Regions from separate parts of the Shewanella halifaxensis HAW-EB4 genome, predicted to be linked through region 1. Evidence: riboswitches for the same ligand, from Rfam matches in the RefSeq annotation. Region 1 holds a riboswitch; the other holds the start of a gene.

What was found. A riboswitch is a leader RNA that binds a small molecule or an ion and turns the genes downstream of it on or off. The one in region 1 is predicted to bind thiamine pyrophosphate.
Region 2: it holds a riboswitch for thiamine pyrophosphate, as region 1 does, so the genes downstream of both, SHAL_RS12815 (TonB-dependent receptor) here and thiC (phosphomethylpyrimidine synthase ThiC) in region 1, are expected to answer to the same signal.

Annotation. Positions count from the first base shown of each region.
Region 1 is NC_010334.1:2,278,305-2,286,178, reverse strand. It holds gene thiE (thiamine phosphate synthase) at 1-1,236, opposite strand, end outside; gene thiC (phosphomethylpyrimidine synthase ThiC) at 1,239-3,227, opposite strand; TPP riboswitch at 3,373-3,471, opposite strand; gene SHAL_RS22385 (hypothetical protein) at 3,636-4,622, opposite strand; gene trhA (PAQR family membrane homeostasis protein TrhA) at 4,998-5,696, shown strand; gene SHAL_RS09835 (DTW domain-containing protein) at 5,820-6,335, opposite strand; gene def (peptide deformylase) at 6,513-7,004, opposite strand; gene SHAL_RS09825 (MFS transporter) at 7,253-7,874, shown strand, end outside.
Region 2 is NC_010334.1:2,964,581-2,972,454, reverse strand. It holds gene SHAL_RS12855 (LuxR C-terminal-related transcriptional regulator) at 1-424, shown strand, start outside; gene SHAL_RS12850 (hypothetical protein) at 580-939, shown strand; gene SHAL_RS12845 (hypothetical protein) at 941-1,387, shown strand; gene SHAL_RS12840 (TetR/AcrR family transcriptional regulator) at 1,601-2,014, opposite strand; gene hinT (purine nucleoside phosphoramidase) at 2,211-2,567, shown strand; gene SHAL_RS12830 (PaaI family thioesterase) at 2,564-3,067, shown strand; gene SHAL_RS12825 (PaaI family thioesterase) at 3,060-3,545, shown strand; gene SHAL_RS12820 (YcfL family putative periplasmic lipoprotein) at 3,614-4,003, shown strand; TPP riboswitch at 4,130-4,260, shown strand; gene SHAL_RS12815 (TonB-dependent receptor) at 4,313-6,451, shown strand; gene SHAL_RS12810 (YkoF family thiamine/hydroxymethylpyrimidine-binding protein) at 6,573-6,833, shown strand; gene pnuC (nicotinamide riboside transporter PnuC) at 6,978-7,640, shown strand; gene SHAL_RS12800 (phosphotransferase) at 7,641-7,874, shown strand, end outside.

The DNA.
Region 1 (7,874 bases):
ACCCAAATGTACTCCGTAAGCCTGATGCTTTATCGCTAACTGCCAATGATCATTGATAAACACTCGCGCCTGATAATCACGGCCAAGGGCTATTGCTTGAATGATCTGCTGCTCAAGTGATTGCTCCTTAAGAGCCTGCTCCTTGGTATCTTTTATTCGCAGCTGTAGTGTCTTAGCCCCCGCTTTTAATAGCATTTCGAGCAAAGCAACATCTGCGACAACTGGATACAGCCCCAAGGCTTCATCAATCTTTTTAAAGCCTTTGAGTTTGCCCGTCCTCGATAGCGCATTGTTAATCAATGCAGCCGGTAATGGGTCTTGCTGTGTGACTTGTTTGATATAAGGAAATAAGCTTAACTCCCTTGGCCACGCCGTTCTTGCTAGGCAGCCCGCTCCTTTCCCTGGTTGATAACTCCCGCGAAGACCCGCACTCACATAGGCTTTAGCCACAACGACGGCATCATTAAGCACAAAGCCATGAGCCATCACAGCCGCAATGGCCGATGATAATGTGCAGCCAGTGCCATGATTATTACCACTGGCTTCTCTTATGCTCGATAGCCAAAAACTTTGCCACTGATGCTTAGCCGATATACCATTCACATCGCGACAAACCAGTAAATCATTGGCCTGATGCTGGCACCAACTTGGGCCCCGATCGCCGCCTTTTGCCAGTACTGACGTTGCAAGAACATCGGCGAGTTTTTTGGCAGCGGTAATACAAGCGCCGACATCGTCTAAGCAATGGCCCGCAAGCACTTCAAGCTCACTAACATTGGGTGTGATAAGAGTCAGCAACCCTTTGAAAGGGGTAAAATCTAACGCTCCCCCATTTGCTAAAGCATCACCACAGGTTGCAACCATCACGGGATCTAAGATCACCGGCACCTTAACACCAGCTTTAAGCCAAATATCTTGTTGATCACGTAACCATAATGCTAATAAAGCGATTTGCCTCTGATCAGCGAGTAAACCGATTTTAATCGCATCTGGCGGTAGGTCTGTTACCAAAGTATTGAGCTGAGAGCTCAGCATTTGCGCCGATACCGCCTCGACTAACGACACTGTAACCGAGCTTTGCGCGGTCACTGCGCTGATAACGCTACACGCGTGGGTGTCCAGATCTGACATGGTTGCCAGATCTGCTTGAATACCCGCGCCGCCTCCGCTATCAGAGCCCGCAATCGTCCACACAATCGGACGAACAGCAGGCAAAACTTGACGAGCACTTGTCATGACTAGTCCTCTAATACCGCATCACGCTGTTTATCGGCGGCTTCATGATAGAGCTCTGCGCCCTTAGCCTTAAACTCGGCTGACATCTGCGCCATGCCCAGCTCTCGCTCTGACGTCGTTTCGCTATCTGCGCATGATTGATACTCGGCATCGGATTTGATATCGATGTTGTTTGCTAGCTCGTCACGCTCTTTCGCCGCGGCATAATCTCGTACCTCTTGGGTGATCTTCATTGAACAGAATTTAGGACCACACATGGAGCAAAAATGTGCCACTTTGGCAGACTCTTGAGGTAAAGATTCATCATGATAGGCCCGCGCCGTATCAGGGTCTAAACCCAAGTTATACTGATCTTCCCAACGGAACTCAAAACGCGCCTTAGACAGTGCGTTATCACGGATTTGCGCGCTAGGATGGCCCTTCGCCACATCACCTGCATGAGCAGCAATCTTGTAGGTAATGAGTCCTTGCTTTACATCTTCTTTGTTCGGCAGACCAAGATGCTCTTTTGGCGTGACGTAACACAGCATGGCGCAGCCATACCAAGCGATCATTGCCGCGCCAATGCCTGAAGTGAAATGATCGTAACCCGGTGCAATATCGGTCGTTTGCGGGCCTAAGGTGTAAAACGGCGCTTCATCACACAGCTCAAGCTGCTTATCCATATTCTCTTTGATGAGATTCATTGGAATATGACCGGGACCTTCGATAATGGTCTGAACATCATATTGCCAAGCGATTTTAACCAGCTCGCCTAAGGTGGTTAACTCCGAAAATTGCGCTTCGTCGTTCGCATCGGCAATTGAACCAGGACGCATGCCGTCACCCAGCGATAATGAAACATCGTATGCGGCGCAGATCTCGCAAATATCTCTAAAATGTTCATAGAGGAAGTTTTCTTTATGGTGCGACAAGCACCATTTGGCCATGATTGAACCGCCACGAGAAACGATGCCAGTTAAGCGTTTTGCCGTCATTGGCACATAACGTAGTAGCACACCGGCATGAATGGTGAAGTAATCAACGCCCTGCTCGGCTTGCTCTATCAAGGTATCGCGAAAGGTTTCCCAGTTAAGATCTTCAGCAATGCCATTAACTTTCTCAAGCGCTTGGTAAATAGGCACCGTACCGATTGGCACTGGCGAGTTACGAATAATCCACTCGCGGGTTTCATGAATATAACGTCCGGTAGACAGATCCATTACGGTATCGGCGCCCCAACGAGTCGACCATACCAGCTTTTCGACTTCCTCTTCGATTGACGATGTCACGGCGGAATTACCAATATTGGCATTCACTTTAACCAAAAAGTTACGCCCTATAATCATCGGTTCAGCTTCAGGATGGTTAATATTTAATGGGATAATGGCGCGGCCACGGGCAACTTCTTGCCTGACAAATTCAGGCGTTATCGGCTCGCCAATCACTGCGCCAAAACTTTCGCCTTTATCTTTTTGAGTTAAAATGGGGTCATTAACTTCTGCCAGCGCCATGTTTTCACGAATGGCAATATACTCCATCTCTGGAGTGATAATACCCTGCCTTGCGTAGTGTAACTGGGTCACGCGTTTAGCCGTTTTTGCGCGGCGTGGCGGCAATAAAGACTCGAAGCGTAAATGATCTAGGCCATCATCGGCTAATCGCTGTTGGGTAAAGCCCGAGCTCACACCGGCAAGTTGCTCGGTATCGCCGCGCTCTTCTATCCAGTGTTCACGGAATTTTTCAAGCCCTTTGCGCACATCGATATTAGCATCGGGATCGGAATAAGCACCGGCGCAGTCATAAACCTTTAGCGGTGGATTCGCTTCAAAAACAGGATTAGTTTCATTGCCACCAATCAAGGTATCTGCTTGGTGTATTTGACGCATACCCACTTTTAGATCGGCTCGACTGCCTTGTAGGTAAATTTTCTCAGAATTGGGGTGCTGCAGTGGCTTTAAGTTATCAATAAACTGTTGAGCTTGAGCTCGGGTTTCGCGACGATTTGACATTAGCAAACTCACTTTTAGAAAGAAATGAAGTTGCTTGTCAGGAGAAATGAGAATGTGAAAAGTTGAACGTATAGCCAAAAATAAAACGCTAGTTACACGTAACCTTCGAAACACTGTTTGAGCATGTAATTAAACACCACTTTCTGCAGTTATTTCGCTTGTTTCCTTCGCAGGTTCTAGCCTGATCAGGTTCAACGGATCCCGAATTAACGGTCTCAGCCATATGGCACTCCGACAAGATGAGCTGGCAGTATAGTCTTATCCACTTGTTAGATACAAGTGCTAAAGTAGATATTCGTCTGGGATGAGCAAACAAATAATTAGCTCCGTAAACACATGTAATATTTAGATTTAAATTAAAATCCATATTAAAACATAAAAACAGATGAATTTTTATCAACTAAAAAATTAGCGGTTTTTGCTCACCATGCGCTTTTCTAGTCGAGCGGATATTGCATCGTTAATGGCTTTTTTAATCTTATCGCCACCACAATTAAAGGGGTAACCTAGGTTTTCTGCGTAGGGGTTAATTTGTGTTGGTACTTTGACAATACGGTAGCAAGTATCCCCCAGCCTAACGATGCGGTTTGGATCTAATCTGTGATCGGTGATGCTCACCTTGCTGTACTTATCGACCTCTAGAAAAACCAACTCTTGCATGTCTGCATCCATCTCACTTAAGGAGCGTTTTCTCGTGTATTGATTAGCGCTGTCTATAACGAGATCATCGAGTTTATTGGCCCTTTGTTTTGCTAAATAAGACTGAGTAAATTGACTTGGCCTGCTTGTTTTTTGACCTATTCTTTGGTTTAAGCTCTGAGTTGGACTGGAGACTAGCGGTGCCATTACGGCCGACTTAACTTGCTCATTTGCCTGATTAGCGTTTACAGGTACCCATTTTGTCTCTGGCTGCACAATGGCCGCAGTCTCTTTATTTTCTTGCTGATTTACCGTTTGCTCTACTTTCGCTTGACTATCAACGTGATTATCAACATGACCACCAACTTGCATTACTTGCTCAGAGGCATTTTTAGGTATTTGGTACAGATAGGATTGAATTTTAGGGGCCACTACCTTTTTAGCTATCGGTATTGCGCGAGTCCATAAATGATTAATCACAATGATAGCGATAAGGTGCAACAAGAATACGCTGGTGATGACAAGTAAGGTATTAAATCCAGTCTTGTGTCTATGGCCATTATTATAGTCAGCTACTTGGCTCATTTCACTTAATAAGCAACTTTCGCTTAATAAATTTACTTCAAGCTTTGAGTGACAATCGAGTGAGGCAAAAGTGAGGCTCAGATCCGGCCCCTCTTTTTTGTCAGCCGTAAAGCTTATGTCCACTTCGACATTCTGCTCAAGCATCGCCATCGATTTTCCTACTAATCTCAATTGCTTCATCCTAACTGTTTAGCTTGATTGAACATTATTTCCATAGTGACAACAGCTTAGAGCAAAAAAGATTTTATTGGTTCAACACTATTTCATGGTTGTAATTTAATCCTTCAGTCTTTTAATTTATTAACTTACAGGTAAATCCTTTTCAATTAAGTCTGCTTGATTAAATATATGCAGCTGAGGTATTTGTTTATCTCAGGTTCAGGGCTAAGACCGATATTGAAGCTGGAGCATTAAGCATTAAGCATTAAGTCTTGAGAGTTAAATCTAAGAAATAAGTTAAGCGTACACGTGTGCGCTTAACTTATAGCTTTTCAAATCAAAAATGTTACACTGACGCTAATTGTGGTCAAACCAAAAGTCTTTTATATGATGCCAGTAGAACAAGCGACAGCTTCAGACAATCAAGGCTCTAAGCCAACAAATAAGCAGATAACGTCTGCAAGCTACTGCGCGAATGAAGAGCGAGCCAATAGCATTAGCCACGGTATTGGCGTGTTTGCCGGGATCGTTGGACTGATTTTATGTCTGCTTAAAGGCTATGATCACTTAAGTTTGATTCAGTTAACAGGCGTGGTGGTGTACTGTTGCAGTATTATTTTGCTGTTTCTTTGCTCAACGCTTTACCACAGCGCGACCTCTCCCTTGCTAAAACACCGACTTAAGATAGCCGATCACTGCGCCATCTACCTGTTAATTGCCGGCACTTATACCCCGCTAATGCTGGTCACACTAGATAGCAGCGATGCCAATTGGGTGTTAATCGCTATTTGGTCACTGGCTATCGGTGGCATTTTATTTAAGACGCTATTTATTGGGCGCTTTAAAGCATTCAGCTTAGTTCTGTATCTAGTCATGGGTTGGCTATGTGTGACAGTAATGCAAGAGTTAATCGCCAATATGTCTGATTTGGGCTTTAATCTATTACTTATCGGTGGCCTGTTTTACAGCCTTGGTGTTATTTTTTACGTGGCTAAACGTATTCCCTTTAACCACGCTATCTGGCACCTATTCGTGCTAGGCGGCGCAGTGTCTCACTTCTTATGTATCTACCTAACGGTCATTTAAAATAAAAGACCCCTGAGTCAATGCCGTTAAGTTAAGCCAAAATCTGATTAATAAGTAAAGAACCCAGCCTAAGCTGGGTTCTTTGTTTTAAAAACTATAAACCACGAGGCGATATAATGAGTATTAGTGGCAAAAATCATTAAACTCGCTAGTTAATACCTGCGCCTCAGCATGCATTCCAGCTTGTTTAAATAGCTCAATAATACACTCGAGTGTGCACAAGCCACCCTCAACCTGATTACGCCTAAGAGTAAACTGTGAATCAGGAGTATCTGTTAAAGCGAACGTCTTAGCCGTTTTTAGATAAGGGCTTTGACGCAACATCTTGCGCGCTTCTTGCCAAGTCGCATCTAAAATAATTAACGTTTTAGGCAGCGAGTCTTGTGCTAAATCACCATTATAGTCACTGCCACATTCAGTGCTGCACTCAGTTTTCTGTACAGCCTCCTCGTTGGGAAGCTCTTTGGGGAACAATAGTGCAGTGTCGCTCTCACCGAGCTTGGCGAGCAGTAACTCAGATGGTGTCACCCGTGACCACATTATCCGCTGGCAATACTCTGGAAACAGTTTAAGTGCAATGCTGCCCGTATTGGTAGGACGGCTGGCTTCTCGCTCGTGGGTTAGTAATATTACCTGCAATGGACTGACTCTTAATTTAACAACGGCCAGAGTATATACCGAAACCGATTAAAGCTGACAGGGCAGCTAATCCACAATGAGCCATAAAAAAAGCGCCCCCTCATAAGAGGTGCGCTTAATTTTACAACTGTGATTTTCTTAGCTAGCCCATTAACAGCTTAGCAGCACACAGTTTGCTTACTTGTATTTTTTAACTTTCTTTAAAGCAACCTGTTGCTTAAGCATAGAGAGATGGTCTGTAAATACCACACCATTAAGGTGATCCATTTCATGCTGTAATACAATCGCTAAGAATTCATCGGTATCGATTTCGAATGCTTTACCATGACGGTCCAGTGCCGTCACCTTCACACCTTGGTGGCGATTCACTTTGGCGCGATAACCTGGGATAGATAGACAGCCCTCTTCGCCTTGGTATTCACCACGAGACTCGAGGAACTCAGGGTTAATCAATACCATTGGCTGATCGCGCTCATCAGACAGGTCGATAACTAAGATAGCATGTAAGCTACCAACCTGAGTTGCTGCTAGGCCGATACCGTCGTCGGTGTCATACATAGTCTCAATCAGATCATCGATAAAACCTTGAACAGACTCAATATCTGTTACAGGAACCGCTTTGCGTTTTAGGCGCTCATCGGGGATCGTTAAAATGTCTAACACTGCCATATTATCATCACACTAAAAGTAAACTAAAAAAATTTCGCGCTATTATGACCGAAACAACCGCAAAGGCAACCACTGCGGTAATTTAACTCTAGTTAAGTTAAATCGTTCTCTACTCGCTTCAGCTTTATTTTCAATCGTTCTCAAACCAACTTACTCAGCGAACAAGCTGCTAATTTAAACAATAAGCTCCACTTTTATGTAACATGTGATAGCATAAATCAAAATGTATAAAATATACGGATTGTAATATGACTCAAGCAGGACGCACCGCGCTGCCCCCTACATTCTTCGTTGCTAACACGATGGAGATCTTTGAACGCTTGGCCTGGTATGGTTTTTTTGCCCTCTCATCCCTTTATATGACCTCTCCGCAAAACCAAGGTGGATTAGGCTTTTCTGATCAAGAACGTGGCTTATTACAAGGTATGATCCCATTTTTTCTTTATCTATTTCCGGTATTAACCGGCGCACTTGCCGACCGTTATGGTTACCGGAAAATGTTTCTCGTCGCCTATGCCATTATGTGTCCCAGCTATTACCTACTTGGTCAAGTCGATACCTTTATGGGATTTTTTGTTGCCTTTATGGGGGTCGCAGTCGGAGCGGCCTGCTTTAAACCCGTCGTGACAGGCACTGTGGCGCGAACCACAGATGATACCAACCGAGGATTAGGTTTTGGGATCTTCTATATGATGGTCAATATAGGTGGTTTCTTAGGGCCCTTTATTGCTGGCTACGTCAGAGCGATTAGCTGGGACTGGGTATTTATCATGTCATCATTCTGGATTGCGGTTAACTTTATTCCAGCTTACTTTTTCTATAAAGAGCCAACGGATCAAAATCAGCAAAAAGGTAAGCCGCTTAAAGCCG
Region 2 (7,874 bases), 690 kb from region 1:
TGAGAAAGGCTGTAATATTGCCCGTGTCGTATTTGTGCATTTTCCAAAACAACTTGATGCCAAGTTCCTGATCCATCCTTCAGTGACCGCAGGGGTATTTTATTCCGATGCTTCTCTGGAAGCGATAGGTGAGGGCATGGCCGATATTGTAAAAGGCAAAGTTGTTATTCCACAATGCGTTACTGAGAGTAATGGCAGTAACGATGCCGCGGTTGATGAAGTTGAAACCTTAACGATTCGTGAGCGTGAGGTATTGCAAGTATTACGTAGTGGAAGTACCAATATTGCTATCGCAAATAAGCTTTTTGTCAGCGAAAGTACGATAAAGACACACCTTTATCGTGCGTTCAGAAAAATTGGCGTATCGAGTCGCGGACAGGCAATAGCCTGGGCTCAGACGAATATGCATGAAGTGATGCAATGAGGCGATTAGGCTTATTCTTTTTTGTCGGTAAGTATAGCGGTTTTTAATTGGGGCAAGTTCATAACTAGGCGGCTAGATATCTATATTGCTATGCACGTGTATACCTTTGCTTTATGATCAGCTCACGTTTGATTAATTTGAAAAGAGAGTTGATTATGAAATTGATACCGATATCGAGTGTGCTGCTGACTTCTGCATTGACTATTTTATCCTTGGGTGTTTTTTCGGTCGATGCCGCGACAGTGGGCTGTGAGCGTGCTGGTGGGATAAAATGCCAGAAAGTTAAAAAGCCATATAGCCGCACTAAAGTGATTGTTGTGCCAAAAAACCACCGTCATTATCATGCATACCGCTCTCCATTATTAACAGCTCTTGGTGTAGCCATTGTGTTGGATGCTGCTGGTAACGCTGTAACAGATACAGGTAATGAAGTGGTTGTGTTAGGCGAAGGTAACGAAGTCAAAAATGTTTATGAGAAAGATGGCGTTGTCTATCTGATCAAAGAGCTAGGTTAACATGTTTGATCATCTTGAGTTTAAGGCTCAACTACCGTTAATTGATAAGGCGTTAACCTTTTTAGCGGTAGTAATGTGTGTTTCAGGTTTACTCTTTATCATTAAATCCAATGCGTCAGAGCTTAGTGTTATGACGATGATTGCCAGTACGGTTATCGCCTTATCTATTTATCTGTTCAAGGTGTTGGTAATAGGTTTAAGTCAGAGTGTTGCAAGCATATCAGATGGTGTGCAAGTTAAGTACACCACCCCGAAGCCAAAGATAACGCTTGAGCAAAGAAAAGTGGCTAGTTTTGGTTTATGTACTTTCTGTAATCAGTTTGAGACTAAAAATACTTTAGCTGGACGTTATGTCTGTTCCGATTGCTATCAAGTGTTTTTGAAAGTTAAAGGTCAGGTTTTAGTGCCCAATATAAGCCCAATATCGAGTGTTACAAAAGCAAGCTAATTTATTTTATACCAATCGTACTAAATATATAATTGGTATTAGAACAAGCCCCGCAAGTGGTGATGTAAGTTGTGAACAGGGGGGAGCAAGCTCAGATATAAAAATAGTCGGTATAAAGCGACTATTTTTATATTCATTCTAATTTATCTACTTCAGCTAAGTCACTGATTTGGGAGACGGAAGTCTTTACTTGTATAGCAGATGAAAATTGAACTACTTATTCATCTCGCGTTCTTGACTTAAAAACTCGAATCCACTTTTCAAGAGGTTAAAGCGATCATCATCAGGCAGTGAGCGAACTTGGGCCAGCATCAGCGCGAAGGCGGAATCAATCATCAATCGATCCGACAGTTTCAAGTAACGATACACAACGGGTCTGAGCACAACGGTGAACTGACCGGTGAATTCATCGAAGCGTTGCTCTTCGATTGCTGTCGTATTATTCACAAGCTCACGCATACATAGAGCCGCAAGTAGTGCATTCTTATCGCTAAATGACTGGTACTGGGCTGCGCGGGAGTAGCCTGCTCGTTTATGTACATCAGACATGTTCAGTGCAATCATGCCTTTTTCTTGTACTAGCTCTGTTGCCGCGTCTAAGAGTGCGGTTTCTTTTTCTGTAAGCATTGTCATACTTCCTGCAAATATTTTTTTTATTAGAAGTCGTAATCTATATAAAGTCAACCATATTGTATATACATATGTTTAATTCCTGTACAGCTAACCCCCAGCCAATTGCGTGATTTACTTCATTAATCGTCCATCGCCTTGTGCATATTTTCGAGTATACTATGGCTAGTAATTTCCTTTTGAGGGCAGACAAATGGCCGAAGAAACCATATTTAGTAAAATTATTCGACGTGAAATTCCTGCGGACATCTTATATCAAGACGATCTTGTGACGGCATTTAGAGATATTACGCCTAAAGCGCCGACGCATGTGTTAATTATTCCCAATCATTTGATCCCTACAACAAACGACATTAAAGCATCCGACGAAAAAGCCTTGGGTCGTATGATGTCGGTGGCCGCTAAACTCGCTCAAGAAGCCGGTATTGCAGAAGATGGCTATCGCTTAATCATGAACTGTAACCATCATGGTGGCCAAGAGGTTTTCCATGTTCACATGCATTTATTGGGCGGTCACCCACTAGGCCCGATGTTGAGCCCTAGTGCATGAGTGTAAGCAGTGATAGCTACCCGCTAACAGGTATGGCGAGCCGATTTGTTGAGCAGTTGACACAATGCCGTAAGCTTAAATTAAAGGTGCTAGAAGGTAGCGGAAAGCATGTGCTAATTGAACTACCTTACGACACTCAGCTTGTTGGTTACCCTGATACTGGCGTGATCCATGGTGGTGTCATCACCACATTGATGGATACGGCGAGTGGCTGTGCGGTGGTGTGCTCCATATTTGATAAGTTTCGCTTACTTGAGATCTCTCCTACGCTCGATTTGCGTGTCGACTATATGAAACCCGCAGAGCCGCACAAACCCGTTTTTGGTTTTGCCGAGTGTTATAAACTGTCTTCAAGTGTTGCCTTTACGCGCGCTATTGCCTACCAAGACTCTATAGATGATCCGATTGCTCACGCGGTGGGGTCATTTATGCGTATAAGCCCTGAGATGGTGGGTGAAGAGTTTAGACAGGCGTTAATAGGAGGCGACGAGTATGCATGATGAATTGCACTTATCTGTTGACCCCGCATTAGACGACAGTGCCAAATTAGACGTTAAGAGCATTGTTAGAAAGGCAAAAGAGCTGAATGACTTTGGTCATCTGCTAGAACATGTGCCTTATGCTAAGTTTATCGGTATGGGGGTTGAGCGGTTTGGTGATGAGCTGGTTTTCAAGTTGCCAGCAAAAGATGACAACATAGGTAATCCCATTTTGCCAGCGTTGCATGGTGGAGTGATCGCAGGTTTTATGGAGATGTCGGCTATTGTGCAATTGATGGTGTTTATGCAAACCACAAAAGTGCCAAAGGTCGTGGATTTTTCAATTGATTACTTAAGGGCGGGTTACCATAAAGACAGTTTCGCCGAGTGTAAAATCACTCGCCAAGGCCGTCGAGTCGGCAATGTGAGTATCAATTGTTGGCAAACAAACCGTAAACATTTAATCGCGACCGCTAGAGCACACTTTTTGATCGATTAATTTGGCTGTAGATTGTAAAAATAGGCTGTATAAATAGACGATGCGTTGCTGCTGAGAAGGGGATTGGTATGAAAAAGGTTTTATTGGGACTATTTACTGCATTTGTTATCACGGCATGTGCTCCACATACAGCCGGTGTGATGGTCGGCTCTAATGGGGAAGTACGAGTAGATAACAATAGTTTTGGTAAAGAGGTACAAGTGACCAATATCATGGCTCGACCTGAAGGTGGATTCTTACGCGGTACTGGTACGATTGCCAGCCAGGTATCAACCGACTTAAGGCTGCAATACAAGTTCACCTGGTTTGATCTAAACGGAATGACGATTGATGATGAAGGTATGAGCTGGAAATCGGTAAAACTACATGGAAAACAGCAACTGCAAGTTAGCGCCGTGGCTCCAAATGCGACTGCGACTCGATTTGAGCTGTATGTTCGTAAGGCATTTTCTAATTAAGCGTACCTCAGTTTTTACTTAAGTAACAAACGTTAACAAAACGTCAGTAAGGCTGGCGTTTTTTTATGCGTTTCCATCAAGTTTATAAAGAAGTCTGTCATCGAGTTGTGAATTTCATGTATAATCGCGCTCGCCAAGGGGTGTTAAAGTCTATAAACCGAAAGTTGGATTTATTGGCGTTGACTGAGATGTTGCAAAACGAACCCTTTGAACCTGATCCGGCTAATACCGGCGTAGGAATGGGCCAAAAGTCATTTCCCGATCGCTTCTTTACTGATGCCGGATCTCAAAATTTTACTTTGAGGTCCTATGTTAAATCTAAAATCTTATTCGCCAATATCCCTCGCGGTTATTGCAGCACTCTCATCTTCTAACACCTTCGCTAATGCTGATGCATCAAAGACTGACGATGATATCGAAGTCTTGGTTGTGACGTCAGACTTTCGCGGCTCTGATTTAGAAAAGATGCCATCAAGTGTCACCGTTATCGACCAGCAGCAAATTGAAGATGAAGGTGCACAGCACTTTGAAGATATCTTAAATACGGTTGCCAATTTAAACTGGTCTGGCGGTAGCTCTAGACCTAAATACTTTCAAATTCGCGGTGTGGGCGAGCAAGAGGAGTATCAAGGCGCACCTAACTCTTCGGTAGGCTTTGTGGTTGATGATATCGATCTATCTGGTTTAGGTATGGTCTCTAGCATGTATGATTTACAGCAGGTCGAAGTGCTGAGAGGACCTCAGGGGACACGTTATGGCGCCAATGCCTTGGCGGGCCTTATCTACCTTAAGAGTAATGACCCGACCGATGACTTTGAACATGGCGCCGAGGTCTCGTTTGGTGATGACAATCTGCAGACCTTCAGTGGCTTTAGCTCGGGCCCTCTTACCGATTCAGGTGATCTGCTTTACCGCGTATCCTTGCAGCAGCATCAACAAGACGGTTATCGCGATAACCTTTACCTCGATAGAACAGACACGAATGGTCGCGATGAGTTTACTGGCCGTGCAAAGTTACGTTGGTACGCAACGGACGATTTAGAAATTGATTTAACCTTGCTACATGCCGACTATGATAATGGCTATGACGCTTGGACACTGGATAATAACGGTTTTGATACCCTAACCGATGCCCCCGGTGTCGATAAGCAGCGCACGACAGGTTCATCACTTAAGTTTACCTATACCGGAGCTGATAATTTTGAGCTGACCTCTTTAACTTCATTGGCACAATCAGACACTCACCATAACTACGATGGTGACTGGGCAAACCCTGATTACTGGGCTAGCCGAGATTGCGGTGGTAGCCCATGCGAGTACGAATATAACTGGGATAAAAAAGGTGAGCGAAAAACGCTAACTCAAGAGTTTAGATTATCGTCAACTGAATCAGGGCGTATTTTTGCAGATAGCACAGACTGGCTGATTGGCGTTTATGCCATGGATCTACAGGAAGATAACGACACCCTCGATACTTATAACCAGTTATCTGCTGAGTATGAGGCACAGAACTATGCGCTGTTTGGTCAGTTAGATTCTGACTTAGGCGCAAGTTATGCCCTATCTGTAGGTTTGCGTGTTGAGCGCCGAGATAGCGATTACCGTGACTCTGCAGGAGACAGCTTTGGGCCAAGTGAAACCATGTGGGGCGGTCATATTGCATTAAGTAAGGCCTTAAGCGAAAAACATGAATCTTATATTCGTGTGGCTCGAGGCTACAAAGCGGGTGGCTTTAATATGTCGCTGCCAGACGAGCTGGCTGGCAAGAAAGAGTATGACACTGAAATTCTTTATAACTATGAATTGGGTTTGAAGTCTACTTGGTTTGATGGCCAGGCGAGCACGAATCTTGCCATCTTCTATATGGATAGACAAGATCAACAGGTTGCGGCATCGCAGCAGTCAACGGTTCCGGGCGAAGAGGGTAACTTTATCTTATTCACTGAAAACGCAGGTAGCTCGAATAACTACGGCGCAGAACTTGACGGTAACTGGTACGCGACAGACAACTTGAACCTGTACGGCAGCCTTGGTTGGCTTGAGACGGCCTATGGCGATTATCAATATGAAGATAAGTATGGCGCAGTAGTCGACCTTTCTGGTAGAGAACTGGCGCACTCTCCTAACTATACCTTTAGCATCGGTGCGACATATCGCAGTGATAATGGTTGGTTTGCCAATGTCAATGCTAGCGGCAAGAGTGATTTTTACTACTCTGACAGTAACGAATCCAAATCAGATGCATACCAAGTTTTTAATGCCAAAGTGGGTTATGAAGCAGACATCTGGTCAGTTTATCTATGGGGCCGTAATCTATTTGATGAAAAATACGGCGTTCGTGGTTTCTACTTTGGCAATGAGCCTGATTTAGACTGGGCTGATAAGCAATATATACGTTACGGTGATCCTCGCCAACTGGGGATGACGTTTAATCTTAAGTTCTTGTAATTAAAGTTATAGTTAAACGTGTGATGTAAGCATGAGTCAGAGTTGGTTAACCGGTTTTGTTGATCACTCTTTTAATTAAATAATCAAATTGAGCCACCCTTTGGTGGCTGAGGTCAATATCATGAAATTAACTGCAGAAATTAGTTGCTACCCACTACAAGATAACTACTTAGACCCGATTAAGTGGTTTATTGCCCGTGTGGATTCCTATGACAACATCCAGCGCGTTACCAATGCGATGGCAACTCAGGTGGTCGGTGAATATGCCGATGTGATGTCCATGCTTGCAATTGAGATGCAAGCGGCTCATGAAAAGTTTGGTAAAGCAGTGTTCGTATGCAAATTTATTGGTGGTGAGCTAAATCTAAGTCACAGCGAATAAATTTATTTAGATGTGGTGGTTGTAGGATAAGAATTGCCCTGCAACCACTTATGACCTTAACAATATATGACGATGATTTAGGGCAAGGTTTCTTGTGCTAAGTTCCCGTGTTAAGTTTCTTGTGTTAAATATAGGGCACTTTTTATGTCTGAGTTTTGGCTAACGTTAGTCAATAGTTTTACTGCTGCTTTTGGTGAAGCTGAAGCCTTAACAGGCTGGGAGGCCGTAGCGGTATTACTGGCTTTAGCTTATCTTGTTTTTGCGATGAAAGGCAGCATCTGGTGTTGGGCTGCGGCATTTATTAGTACCGCAATTTATACGGTATTATTCTGGAAAGTGTCGTTGTTGATGGAATCTGTTCTCAATATTTACTACATGGCCATGGCTGTTTATGGTTATTGGATGTGGACTCGAGGCGGCAAAGAGCACGATGGGGTGAACATCGTTTCATGGCGACTGTCGACGCATCTGAAGATAATCGGTATTACCACCTTAGTAGCACTCGTTATAGGCCATTTTATGGCGACTCAAACTCAAGCTGCTTTTCCATATTTAGATGCCGCCACGACCTGTTTTGCGGTCATGACCACCTATTTAGTCGCTAAGAAGGTGTTAGAGAATTGGATTTATTGGTTTGTTATTGATGCTGTTTCGATTTATCTCTACGTCAGTAAAGGCTTGATGTTGACCGCCGTTTTATTTGTGTTTTATTTAGGTATGGTTGTGTTTGGCTATTACATGTGGCGCAACAAAATGAAAGTGCAGAAAACAGCGCAACAAATTGATTTAACAGCAGGTACCGCCTAAATGGCTCAAGCTTTAGCTAAAATGCTAGCGCCCTATTTTGTGCAATCAGGGCTGACAAGTGTCAGCCTTATCGCGCCCTTGACTCAAGGGTTGAGTAATCAAAATTACTATATTCGTGGGGTTCACGCGAGTAAGCCTAATGCCGCGGAGTGGGTATTAAGAGTCAATAGCTGGGCAAGCTCACAGATCTGCAATCGAGATGATGAAGTGTCAAATTGGCTGCTTGCAAGTGAG